DNA from 4 places in the Arthrobacter sp. P1_B11 genome. Region 4 is predicted to be linked to each of the others. Evidence: riboswitches for the same ligand, from Rfam matches in the RefSeq annotation. Region 4 holds a riboswitch; each other region holds the start of a gene.

Region 1 (2,942 bases), on a different contig from region 4:
GCCGAGGAAGTCGTCCGGCAGCTCCGACTCCGCGACATCGGCGGCATCATCGTGATCGACTTCATCGACATGGTGCTCGAATCCAACCGCGACCTCGTGCTGCGCCGCATGGTTGAGTGCCTCGGCCGCGACCGGACCAAGCACCAGGTCGCGGAGGTGACCTCGCTGGGACTCGTGCAGATGACGCGCAAACGGATGGGCACCGGGCTGCTGGAAGTCTTCGGCGAGCAGTGCGAGGCGTGCGCCGGCCGCGGCATCGTCACCCACGACGAGCCGGTCGAGCACCGCCGGGCCAATGTCGTTGCCGCCGAGCACCACATCCCTCGAGCGGAGCACCAGCCCGCCGTGCGCCCGGAGCGAAAGAGCCGCCGCCGCGGTAAGGGCGGCCAGGTTCCGGCCGAGTCCGCGCCTACTGCTCCCGCCGCTGTCCATCACGAGCCAAACGAGGCCGAGCGCCATGCCAAGGCCGAAGCCACCCGGGCGGCCCTCGCCAACATAGCGGCAGCGGCACACGCAGCCCACCTGCATGAGGATGCCGCCCACCACGGTGTCTCCGGCGATGCGGCGCGGCCTGCTCCCGTGCCGGCGGCCTCCGCTCCGGAGAGCCCGGCAGTGCACCGCAGCCCGGAGACGGAAAGCATTTCCGGCCGTCCCGGCGCCGTGCTGACGTTCGGGGGCGAGAAGGTGGTGCTTCCCTTCGTCGAGCACGCCGACGAGCTGGCATCCGAAACGCCTGCCCTGACCCTGGACCGGCTTGAGGAAGCCTTCGCGCACCTTGGCGAGCCTGCTGCTCCCGCTGCGGAGGAGCCGACGGCGGCCCCGGTACCTGCTGTTGTTGATCCGGCTGCAGCCGGCCCTGCCACTGCGGTAGCTGCCCCGGCGCGAACCGGGGCGAGTCCCGCTCCGGCGGTTGCGGAGAACGACGCCGACCGGTTCGCGGATCACTCGGCCGTGCAGACCCGGGCCCGACGTCCGCGCCGGAACCGCAGCGCAAGCCGTGCGCAGGGCGCAGCCAACGAGACGTCCGTGGAACACCATGAGACGGCGCCGGCAGCAGTGGCCGGACACTCGCATGAGGCCAAGGCTCCGGAAGCGGAGAAGGTGGCTGCCGCCAAGCCGGCCAGCGAGCCGATCATTCTTGGCGTAGGCGTACCCGCGTCTGAGCTCTGAGTCGACTCCCTTCCAACGGGCCGGTGCTGCAATCGCAGCACCGGCCCGTTGGGTTTTGGGAGTAAGCCGCTAGGCTGGGGGACTGACACGGGGTGCCGAGCAAAGTGCCGGCTGAGATCCAAACCCGTTGAACCTGACCGGTTAGCACCGGCGAAGGGATGTCTCCTTTGTCCTCAGCATCTGTCCTGCCTCCCGCGGTTGATTCCTCCGTTGCCGCCTTCAAATTCTCCCCGCGCACCGGCCGGGACATTCCCCGGGTCTTGGCGATCGCCGGCTCGGACCCTTCAGGAGGCGCCGGCGTCCAGGCGGACCTGAAGAGCATCGCGGCCAACGGAGGCTATGGAATGGCCGCCATCACGGCGCTGACCGCGCAGAACACCCGCGGCGTCAGTGCCGTCCACGTTCCGCCGGCGGATTTCCTCACCGCGCAGCTGTCAGCGGTCAGCGACGACATCACTGTGGACGCCGTGAAGATCGGGATGCTGGGCGACGAAAAGGTGATCACCGCGGTCCGCAGCTGGCTGGAGAAGGTCCGTCCCGGCGTCGTGGTTCTTGACCCGGTCATGGTGGCAACGAGCGGGGACCGGCTCCTGCGGGAGTCCGCCGAGTCTGCACTTCGGGCACTTCTGCCGCTGGCCGACCTGATCACGCCCAACCTTGCCGAGCTGGGCATGCTGCTCGGGGAACCGGAAGCCGCCACCTGGTCCGACGCGCTCGAGCAGGGAAAACGGTTGTCGGCCGAAACCGGGGCCACAGTCCTGGTCAAGGGAGGGCATCTGGACGGTGCTGATTGCCCGGACGCCCTCGTGAACACCGGTGGTGTGCTGTCGGCTGACGTCGTGGTGGTGGACGGCGAGCGGGTTCCGACGCGCAACAGCCACGGCACAGGGTGCTCGCTGTCCTCAGCCATGGCTACGGTGCAGGCGCGCTTAGGGGACTGGGAGCTGTCCTTGCGTACCGTCAAGCCGTGGCTTGAGGGGGCCCTCCGCACGTCCGGGAGGCTCGACGTGGGGCACGGTAACGGACCTGTCCACCACTTCCACCACCTGACGGTGGCGGGCGAAGGCAGCTATGCCGGGATGCTCCACGCCGAAGCCGCACCCGACCTGGAAGCGATCTACGGCCTGGGCTTCATCCGCGGCCTGGTGGAAGGCACCCTGTCGGAAAACGAGTTTGCGTACTACCTCGCCCAGGATGCCATCTACCTCAACGGGTATTCACGCGTCCTGGCGCGGGCCAGCGCCCTTGCCCCCACCGAGGCCGAGCAGCTCTTTTGGGCGCGTTCCGCGCAGCAGTGCCTCGAAGTCGAGTCGGAGCTGCACCGCAGCTGGCTCAGCACCCGGAGGGTGCGGGCGGAGCTGGGCCCGGTCACCAAGGCATATGTGGACCACCTGCTGGCTGCGTCGGCATCCGGAAGCTATGCCGTGCTGGTGGCGGCGGTGCTTCCGTGCTTCTGGCTCTATGCCGACGTCGGGGCGAGCCTCCACGCCGAATTTGCGGCGGCGGGCGCCCCGGAAGAGCATCCGTACGCGGAGTGGCTGCGCACCTACGCCGACGAGGACTTCGCCGCGGCCACCCGGCAGGCCATCGGGATCACCGATGCCGCCGGGCGCGCGGCGTCTGACTGGGAACGCACCCAGATGCTCACGGCCTTCCGGCAGTCCTGCCGCTACGAAGTGGATTTCTTCGACGCGCCACGCCGCCACGGCTGAGTGGCGGCGGGCGCGGCAGCCGGTACGATAGATGCGCACGGTTACGGCAGGCGGTGCGGC
Region 2 (2,942 bases), on a different contig from region 4:
TCGAGTTCTGCCACGGCCGGCACCAGCACCTGGGCGTCGCGGAGGAGCTGGTAGACCCCGCCGGCGCTGGGGGCTGAATGCCCGTCCTCCCTCTGGGTGGCGCCGATAACCACCGTTCCGTCCTGCCGCGGAACAAGATAGACGGGTATTCCGCGGACAATGCCCCGGACCGTGGCCGTAAGCAGCGGCCGGAGGTGCGCGGGAACCCGGAGCCTGAGGATGTCGCCGTAGACCGGGCGCAGGGGCAGCTTCAGCCCGTCCGGCAGTCCATCCAGCGACGCCGCCGCGAGTCCGTTGGCCACCACGGTTTCGGCGGCACGCACAGTGCCGCCGCCCGCCAGCCGGACGCCGCAGACCCGTTCGCGCTGCCCGCCGTCCCACAGCAGGCCGGCAGCGTTTTCCCTGATCTCATAGCCGTTTTCTGCACCGGCAACGGCCGTCCGCGAACCGGGTTCGTGGCGGGCCAGCGCAGCTGCGATGCTTGCCACCAGCATCCGCGGATCAACCTGGTGGTCAGCCGGGATGTCCAGCGCACAGGAGATGCCCGGGCTGAGCAGCGGCTCCCGCGACCGGGCCTCACGGATGGTCAGCGGCGCGACAACCAGGCCGCACGCCTGCTGGACTTCCCGAAGGTCCGTCAGGGTGCGGCGGTCGGCGGGGTCCGCACCGACGGCGATGGTCGGCGTCGAAAGATAACCGGTCTCCCTGCCGGCTCCGCCATCGGCGAGCGCCGCGGCGAAATCGGGCCATCTGGCAGAGGATTCGAGCATCAGTTCCAGGAGTTCCTGCTCCTGGTAGTGCAGCTCGCTGACAGGGGCGAGCATTCCCGCAGCGGCCCAGCTGGCCCCCGTCCCCGGCGCATCGTCAATAAGCACCACTGAGCGTCCTGAACGCCTCGCCTCCCAGGCAATCCCGTGGCCGATCACGCCGCCGCCGATGACGGCAACGTCAGCGTGCAGCGGTTCCGCGGCAGAAGTGTTTGTGGCGGAAGTGCTCCCGCCGGATCCAAGCTGCATGGAAATCCTTCCCTACGCCGGTACTAACCGGATCAGGTCAAGCGGTCGGCTCTTACGCCCTCTCAGCCCTGCGGCGTTTGTGACAGCTGCAGCGGGCTCCCGCGGTACCTGCCCAGTTTAGAGGAACTAGGCTGGTTGCCATGACCGCGCATGATGTCCACACCACCGCCCGACTGTACCTTTGCACCGATGCCCGCAAGGAGCGCGGCGATTTCACCGATTTCGTTGATGCGGCCTTCGCCGGAGGGGTGGATATCATCCAGCTGAGGGACAAGACCATCGAGGCGGCCGAGGAACTCGAACTCTTGGAAGTTGTGCGCCAGGCAGCCCACAGGCATGGCCGGCTCTGGGCCGTCAATGACCGGGCAGACATTGCGTCGCTGTCCGGGGCCCCGGTGTTCCATATCGGCCAGAAGGACCTGCCGCTGCGCTCCGCACGGAAGCTGCTGCATGACGCCACGGTGATCGGGCTGTCCACGCACACCCCTGACCAGGTGGATGCCGCGATCGCCGCCTCCCCCGGGCGAAGCGGTCTGGACTATTTCTGCGTTGGCCCGGTGTGGGCCACCCCCACCAAACCCGGCCGGGCCGCCGTCGGGCTCGATCTTGTCCGCTATGCGGCGGAGGCCGTAAGGGCGGCGGACGAGGAAAGGGTCGGCGGCCTGCTGCTGCCCTGGTTCGCCATCGGCGGGATCGACCTCACCAACGTGGAGCAGGTCGCGGCAGCGGGCGCCGGCAGGATCGTCGTCGTCCGGGCTATCACCGAGGCGCCGGATCCGGAGGCCGCGGCAGCCGAACTGCTCGAGGCCCTGGATGCGGGAGCGGAGAACGCCGGAGTGAAGGGCGCAGGCGCGCCGGTGGCAGGCCTGAACTAGCCGCTCAGACCGAGCTGCACCATCCGCCGGGAATGGTTTTCGGCGAGCTCGGAGGTGAGGCTGCGCACCCGCTCCCGGGCCGCGGCGTCGTCAGCACCGCTGTCCGCTTCAGTGATCAGCTCGGTCAGGAAGGCGTGTTCATAGCCCACGCGCTGTGCCTGCGTGAGCGCCTCTCCCAGGAGCCGCCGTCCCCACAACGCCAGCCGTGAGGCGAGCCGGGGATCATCGGCAAGGGCCACCCTCAACCTCTCGCGGAGGACCGCCGTCGCTTCCTCGGAGGACTGGATCTGCTGAATAAGCTCCCGGGTCCCGGCATCCACGTAGCGGGCCACGGCCTGGTAGAAATCGGCCGAGACCGTGTCCACCACATAGGCCTTCATCAGGGATTCGTACCAGTCCGCGGGCCGCGTCCGCTCATGAAAATGGTCCACCGCTGCCTGGAACGGGAGCATCGCGTCCTCGACGTCAACGCCCATCCCGGCGAGCCTCTCACTCACGAGCTCGTAGTGCTGGAATTCGATGACGGCAATCCTGCCGAGCACCGCGCGGTCGTGGAGCGTGGGCGAGTAGCGGGCGTCCGACGACAGCCGTTCGAAGGCGGAGAGCTCGCCGTATGCCATCACCCCGAACAGATCAGCGACGAAACGGTCGTACCGAGCGGTGTCAGCCGAGGATGTGCCCATAATCCAAGACTAACTGCGGAAATCGGGCTAACCTGATTTTCGTGCCACATCATCGCCTATCCCCCAGCGTCCATGAACAGACCAATGCCCTGGCGGAGGCCCTGAGTGCGCTGCGGACCGAGCTGGAGCTCCCGGGGCAGTTCCCCTTGGAAGTGCTCAAGGAGGCCGAGGCGGCTGTGGCGCAGCGGCAGCTCCCGGAGCTGGACTTGACCGACGTCGAATTCCTGACCATCGACCCGCCATCCTCAACCGACTTGGACCAGGCCCTCTTCATCGAAAGATCCGCAGACGGCTACCGCATCCTGTACGCCATCGCCGATGTGCCGTCCTTCGTGGTGCCCGGCGGCGCCCTCGACGCCGAAACCCGC
Region 3 (2,942 bases), on a different contig from region 4:
CCGGTGTGGTGGGCAGCGACTCCGGCGACCTTTAGGCGGTCGGCGAGCGCTCCGACGTCGTCGCCGGCCGGGACTTCGATGAGGACTTCGCCCAGGCCCAGGGTGTCCCGCCGGGGACCTGCGCCGCGGCTGTTCCAGACGTTCATGGCCATGTGGTGGTGGTAGCCTCCGGCGGAGACGAACAGGGCCTGGCCGTGCCAGCCTGCCGTCTTCTCGAATCCGAGGGTGCCAACGTAGAAGTCGTGGGCCGACTGGACGTCGCCAACCTGCAGGTGGACGTGACCCACCCCTGCCTCCGTGCCGCGCTGGCCCTCCACCGCACCCTGGGTCAGGTGGTCCTGCAGGTACTTCTGCGGCGGCAGCGCAAGGCTGTCCATGACTACATTCTTGCCGTCCCAAGACCAAGCATCGCGGGGGCGGTCCCAGTAGAGTTCGATGCCGTTGCCTTCCGGATCACTGAAGTAGAAAGCCTCGCTGACCAGGTGGTCGGCGCTTCCCGTGAAGGACTGCGGCTCGTACTGCGCCGCGGTGGCCACGGTGGCTGCCAGTGCCTCCTGATTGTCGAACAGGAGTGCCGTGTGGAAGAGGCCGGCTTCTCCCCGGCCCGGAATATTCAGGCCCGGGGCGGGAGCGAGATGAACCAGCGGCGTCTTAAGCCTGCCAAGGTAAAGGCCGCCGTCCTGCTCCGCCACGACGTCGAGGCCGAGCGCCCGCTGGTAGTAGTCGGTCATGAGGTTCATGTCCCCCACTTTGAGCATCACAGTGCCCATGGTGAGATCGGCAGGAAGAAGATCCTGGCTGCTGGCTGCTGGTGTCATTTGAGTACTCCCGGACTCCCTGGCCACCGGATTTCGATGGTCTCTACATATCTAAATTACTTGAAGCTTCAATTTATTCCTAAACGGACAACGCGTCCCCGCAGAACTATGCCCCTGAGATCCCTGATGGTTCCGGGCACCTCGCGGGGGTCCTCAGTGCAACACCACGTCGGCACTTGCCCCTTCGGCCAGGCCCTCCGCTCCCAGCCACCGGCGGGCACCCCAACAGGCGGCGTCCAGGGCAGCAGCCGCCGGAAGGCCTGCGGCGTGGAGGGCCAGGATCTCGTCAGCTATCCGGCCGTGCCGGATCACGCTGCCCGCGTCCGTTCCAGCGAAAACCTGCACCCCGGCTTCGTGCGCTTCCAGGATCCGTTCATTCCGGCCTTCCCACAGGGCCCGCATGTGGGCCGCGTAGCGCGGAAACTTGGGTTCGGCCTGGGCAGCGATATCCGGGAACGTCGCGATGTTGATCAGTGTGGGAACGATCGACACGTGCTGCTCGACCAGCCTGGGAATGTGCCGCGGCAGAAGTCCCGTGGCATGTTCGATGCAGTCGATTCCGGCGTCCAGCACGTCGTCGAGCGTGTCTTCGGCGAAGCAGTGTGCAGTGACCCTGGCGCCCTCATCGTGGGCGGCGCTGACGGCGTCCCGTACCGCCGAGGCGGGAAACGACGGCGCGAGGTCGCCGGCGTCGCGGTCGATCCAGTCCCCCACCAGCTTGACCCAGCCATCGCCGGAACGCGCCTGCTTGCGGACCGCCTCGACAAGGCCCTCCGGCTCCACTTCGACGGCGAAATTCCTCAGATAGCGGCCTGTCCGGGCGATGTGCCGCCCGGCCCGGATGATCCTCGGCGCTTCCGGGCTGCGCTGGAGCCAGCGGGTATCGCTGGCCGCGCCTGCGTCCCGGACGAGCAGCGTGCCGGCGTCGCGGTCAGTCATCGCCTGGGCATAGGCGGTGTCGTCGTCCACGGCGCCTCCGGGCCCCAGCCCGATGTGGCAGTGGGCATCCACGAAGCCGGGCAGCACCCAGCCGTCAAGTACTGCGTCCGGGACGACTGCCGGGCGGCGGAAGGTCAGCCGACCGTCCACGGCCCAAAGGCCTGCCCGCTCCTGGTCCGGGCCGGTAAGCGCGGTCCCGCTGAATTCGATGATGGGCGCCATGGCTCAAGCGTAATCCGTACGGCCCGGCCCGGCGTGTGTCACACCCGGCACGGATGCGGCACCCGCCTGCCGCCCTGTGGTAGCTTCGTCTACGACCACACGGGTGCCCCTGCAGGGGCTGAGATCGGGCTAGCGCAGCCTGCGACCGTTGAACCTGTCCGGGTAATGCCGGCGAAGGAAGTGAGCAGTAAATGAACACCCAGAAAACACGGCTGAGCCCTGCCCAAAACGAGGCGGCCCATAACGAAGCTGGCCAGCAGACCACCCAGTCGCTGAAGTCGCACTCACTGGCTTACATCGAGGGGGAAGGCCTGCGCGTCCCGGTCACGGAAATCGCCCTGGAGCCGTCTCCCAACGGGGAGCAGAACGAGCCGCTGCGGGTCTACCGGACTGCGGGTCCGGGCAGCGACCCGGTAGTGGGCCTCGCCCCGTTCCGCTCGGAATGGATTGAAGCACGCGGGGACACGGAGCCGTACGGCGGCCGGCAGCGGAACCTGCTCGACGACGGCAGGTCGGCTGTACGTCGCGGCGCAGCTTCCGCGGAGTGGAAGGGAGCGCAGCCGGTGCCCCGCCGCGCCGTCGGGGGCAAGACGGTGACCCAGATGCACTATGCCCGGCAGGGCGTCCTCACCCCGGAAATGCGCTTCGTGGCACTCCGCGAGAACTGCGACGTTGAACTGGTGCGCAGCGAGGTGGCTGCAGGCCGTGCCATCATCCCCAACAACATAAACCACCCCGAGTCCGAACCCATGATCATCGGCAAGGCGTTCCTGGTAAAGATCAACGCCAACATCGGCAACTCGGCTGTAACCAGTTCGATTGCAGAGGAAGTGGACAAGCTGCAGTGGGCCACCCAGTGGGGCGCGGATACCGTGATGGACCTGTCCACCGGCGATGACATCCACACCACCCGCGAATGGCTGATCCGCAACTCCCCCGTCCCTATCGGCACCGTTCCGATCT
Region 4 (2,942 bases):
CCGGTAATGGTCAGCGCTTCGCCGGCGCGGACCTGGGCCGTGATGTCCCGCTGGACAGGCACGGGCGGAACGGACCTGAAGCCGCGGCGGCGTGGCCGCTCGCGTGAGACGGCCAGGCCCTCTGCGGCGAGCAGCAGCTGGCCCGTGACTTCAGCCGAGGTTCCGGCAAGAGTCCGCTGCCGCGCGGCCGGGACATATCCGGGAACCCAGACCCCGGCGGCAATGAGCATCTCGCGCGCTTGTTCAAGAACCTGGTCCGGCGTACCGTCGATCAGCACCGCCGGCTGCGTGCCGGATCCAGGCTGCAGCACCACGATCCGGTCTACCAAGTCCTTCCATACGGCTACCCGGTGCTCCACGACCACCAGCGTGGCGCCCGTCTTGTCGAGGCAGCGGCCCACGGCGTCGCGGACTTCCAGCACGCCTGCCGGGTCGAGATTGGCGGTCGGCTCGTCCAGCAGGATGAGCCCCGGCCGCATCGCCAGGATGCCGGCCAGCGCAAGGCGCTGTTTCTGCCCGCCGGACAGGGCCGACGTCGCGTGGTCCAGCGGAAGGTGCGCGAGCCCGACGTCGTCCAGTGCCTCGTGGACGCGGGTCCAGATTTCGTCGCGGGGCACGGAGAGGTTTTCGGCACCGAACGCTACGTCGTCGCCGAGGCGGGAGAGGACCACCTGCGTTTCGGGGTCCTGCTGCATGAGGCCGGCGCGGCCGCGCCGCGCGCGCGGCGGTTCGCCGGCAATCAGCAGGCTGCCGGTCTCGTCCGCGTCGTCGCTGTCGGCAAGGCCGCCGTCGCCGGCTGCGCTGTTTCCCGAGGTGCCGTCACCCAGAACCCCGGCGAGGGCGTGAAGCAGCGTGGACTTGCCGGCGCCGGAAGGTCCCAGCAACAGGACCCGCTCCCCCGGCCGGATGTCCAGGTCCAGCGCGTTGACGGCGGGCCTGGACCGTCCCGCGTGGCGCCAGCCCCAGCCGCGGGCGGTGACCGCGGCTGGGCGGACGCCGCCGTCGTAATGTGCGGGCATCAGGAGAAGACGGGCTCCGTGGCTGCCTTGCGGGACGCGAACGAGCTCAGCACGCCCGTCCTGGCCAGGCCGCGGGTAGCGATCCAGGACAGCACGCCGGCGATGACCGCGCCGGAAATGGCGCAGAACACGATATACGCGAGCTTGTCCCCAGCGGCGTACGCAATGTTCCAGCCCCACGGAGCGAAGGAGTCATTCAGGCCGCAGAACAGGCCCGCACCCGCGCCGGCCAGCAGCGAAGCGGGGAGGTTGAATTTCTTGTACATGAAGGCGGCGAACACGAGCTCCGCACCCAGGCCCTGCAGGATGCCCGAGATCAGCACCGTGGTGCCGTACTGGGAGCCCATGATCAGCTCGCCCGTGGCGGCGACGGCTTCGCAGAACAGTGCCGCACCCGGCTTGCGGACGATGAGCATGCCGAGCACCGCCGGAATCATCCAGCCGCCGGCGTAGAGGCCGGAGAGGGGCGGGTACACGGCGTTGACGGGGGCGGAGATTAGGTTGGCGCCCTGGGACCAGGCCCAGAAGATCACGCCGCCGGCGACCGCGATCAGTGCCGCCACCACGATGTCAGCCACGCGCCAGTTGTAGCCGGTCTTCTTGATTGTTGCAGTTGTCATGATGGTCCTCCTGAGGAACAGGAGGGGAAAGCGCTCCCCGGCTGCTGGCGGTTGGTTTGCCTGCTGCCGGACACTTTGAGAACTCGACTCCCTTGCGCCGGTACTAGCCGGATCAGGTTCGAGGGTCTGCGGCGGTCCGCACTCTCAGCGCCCATCCTCGGTTTCGCTGGCAGTTGCCAGTGATGCCCGACGGCGGCGCTCCCCTGTCGTAATAAATCTGCCCTTGTGGGCTGATCCAGTTTACACCGGGACGGCCGCGGAAGACCGGCGCCGCGGTCACAATCCGGGAGGTATCCGGGAAGTGCGCGGAGGCGCCAGAGGGCGGCGAACAGAGGCTGCCTGGGACGGGGCGGCGCGAGGACAGCGCGGAGTACATTGGGGCCATGACGCAACAGGATCACGGCAGCCAAGCCGCTTTTGACCCCGACTCCGCCGCCGAGCAGCCGGCGGGCGCTCTGGCAGCCCTGATCGCCAGCATCGAAGCGGAAATCACCGAGCTGCAGTTTCCCCGGTTCGGCAGGGACGACGCCCTCAACCTCGGCCTCCTGCTGGTTGAGCTCGGCAAGATCGGCAACCTGCCCATCGCCGTCGACATCACCAAGGGCGAACACGTGCTGTTCCATGTGGCACTGGAGGGTGCCACCCCGGACAACGAGCACTGGGTCAAGGCCAAGCAGCGGACCGCAGCACGCTACGAGGAACCGTCCCTGCTCGTGGGACTGCGCGGCCGACTCGGCGGGGGCCGCATCGAGGACAACGCCTGGTTTGACCAGTCCAGGTATGCCGCCCACGGCGGCTCATTCCCCATTTACGTGGAAGGCGTGGGTGCGGTAGCCACGGTGACGGTCTCAGGGTTGCCGCAGAAGGCCGACCACGATCTGGTGGTGCGGGCACTTCGGGAAATCCATGCGTCCATGCGGCTAGGCTAGGGGCAGTCTGTATTCACGTCGCAAGGAGTTTCGGAATGAGTTTTTTCATCAAGCTGCTTGGCACCGGCATTAGCCTGCTCGCCGGATTCGCCGGCACCAAGGCCGTGGACACCATCTGGGAAAAGACCACCGGCCGCAAGCCGCCCAAGGGCGGGAAGGACGACGTCCCCACGACGCTCCGCTCGGCCCTCACCTTTGCCCTCATTTCAGCTTCGGTGAGCGCCATCATCCAGGTGCTGGCCAACCGGGGCACACAGCGGGCGATCACCCGCTTCGCCAAAACCCAGGACATCGTCTAGCCACTTCCTGGTGAGCCGACCACGGGCCCGACTAATGCTGGACACTGCATCAGACGGGGCCGTGGTCCGCGGTCA

Evidence for each region. A riboswitch is a leader RNA that binds a small molecule or an ion and turns the genes downstream of it on or off. The one in region 4 is predicted to bind thiamine pyrophosphate.
Region 1: another riboswitch for thiamine pyrophosphate. It lies ahead of thiD (bifunctional hydroxymethylpyrimidine kinase/phosphomethylpyrimidine kinase); the one in region 4 lies ahead of AC1D14_RS10520 (ECF transporter S component).
Region 2: another riboswitch for thiamine pyrophosphate. It lies ahead of thiO (glycine oxidase ThiO); the one in region 4 lies ahead of AC1D14_RS10520 (ECF transporter S component).
Region 3: another riboswitch for thiamine pyrophosphate. It lies ahead of thiC (phosphomethylpyrimidine synthase ThiC); the one in region 4 lies ahead of AC1D14_RS10520 (ECF transporter S component).

What each region holds. Positions count from the first base shown of each region.
Region 1 is NZ_JBFTZQ010000031.1:47,485-50,426, reverse strand. Features, by position in the region: gene AC1D14_RS19370 (Rne/Rng family ribonuclease) at 1-1,170, shown strand, start outside; TPP riboswitch at 1,249-1,346, shown strand; gene thiD (bifunctional hydroxymethylpyrimidine kinase/phosphomethylpyrimidine kinase) at 1,329-2,882, shown strand.
Region 2 is NZ_JBFTZQ010000001.1:129,165-132,106, reverse strand. Features, by position in the region: gene thiO (glycine oxidase ThiO) at 1-1,016, opposite strand, end outside; TPP riboswitch at 1,009-1,129, opposite strand; gene thiE (thiamine phosphate synthase) at 1,157-1,891, shown strand; gene AC1D14_RS00600 (ferritin-like fold-containing protein) at 1,888-2,574, opposite strand; gene AC1D14_RS00595 (RNB domain-containing ribonuclease) at 2,616-2,942, shown strand, end outside.
Region 3 is NZ_JBFTZQ010000001.1:468,069-471,010, reverse strand. Features, by position in the region: gene AC1D14_RS02115 (VOC family protein) at 1-818, opposite strand, end outside; partial or broken gene AC1D14_RS02110 (amidohydrolase family protein) at 887-1,979, opposite strand; TPP riboswitch at 2,069-2,176, shown strand; gene thiC (phosphomethylpyrimidine synthase ThiC) at 2,171-2,942, shown strand, end outside.
Region 4 is NZ_JBFTZQ010000010.1:51,763-54,704, reverse strand. Features, by position in the region: gene AC1D14_RS10525 (ABC transporter ATP-binding protein) at 1-1,019, opposite strand, end outside; gene AC1D14_RS10520 (ECF transporter S component) at 1,019-1,639, opposite strand; TPP riboswitch at 1,711-1,854, opposite strand; gene AC1D14_RS10515 (heme-degrading domain-containing protein) at 2,023-2,568, shown strand; gene AC1D14_RS10510 (DUF4235 domain-containing protein) at 2,604-2,867, shown strand.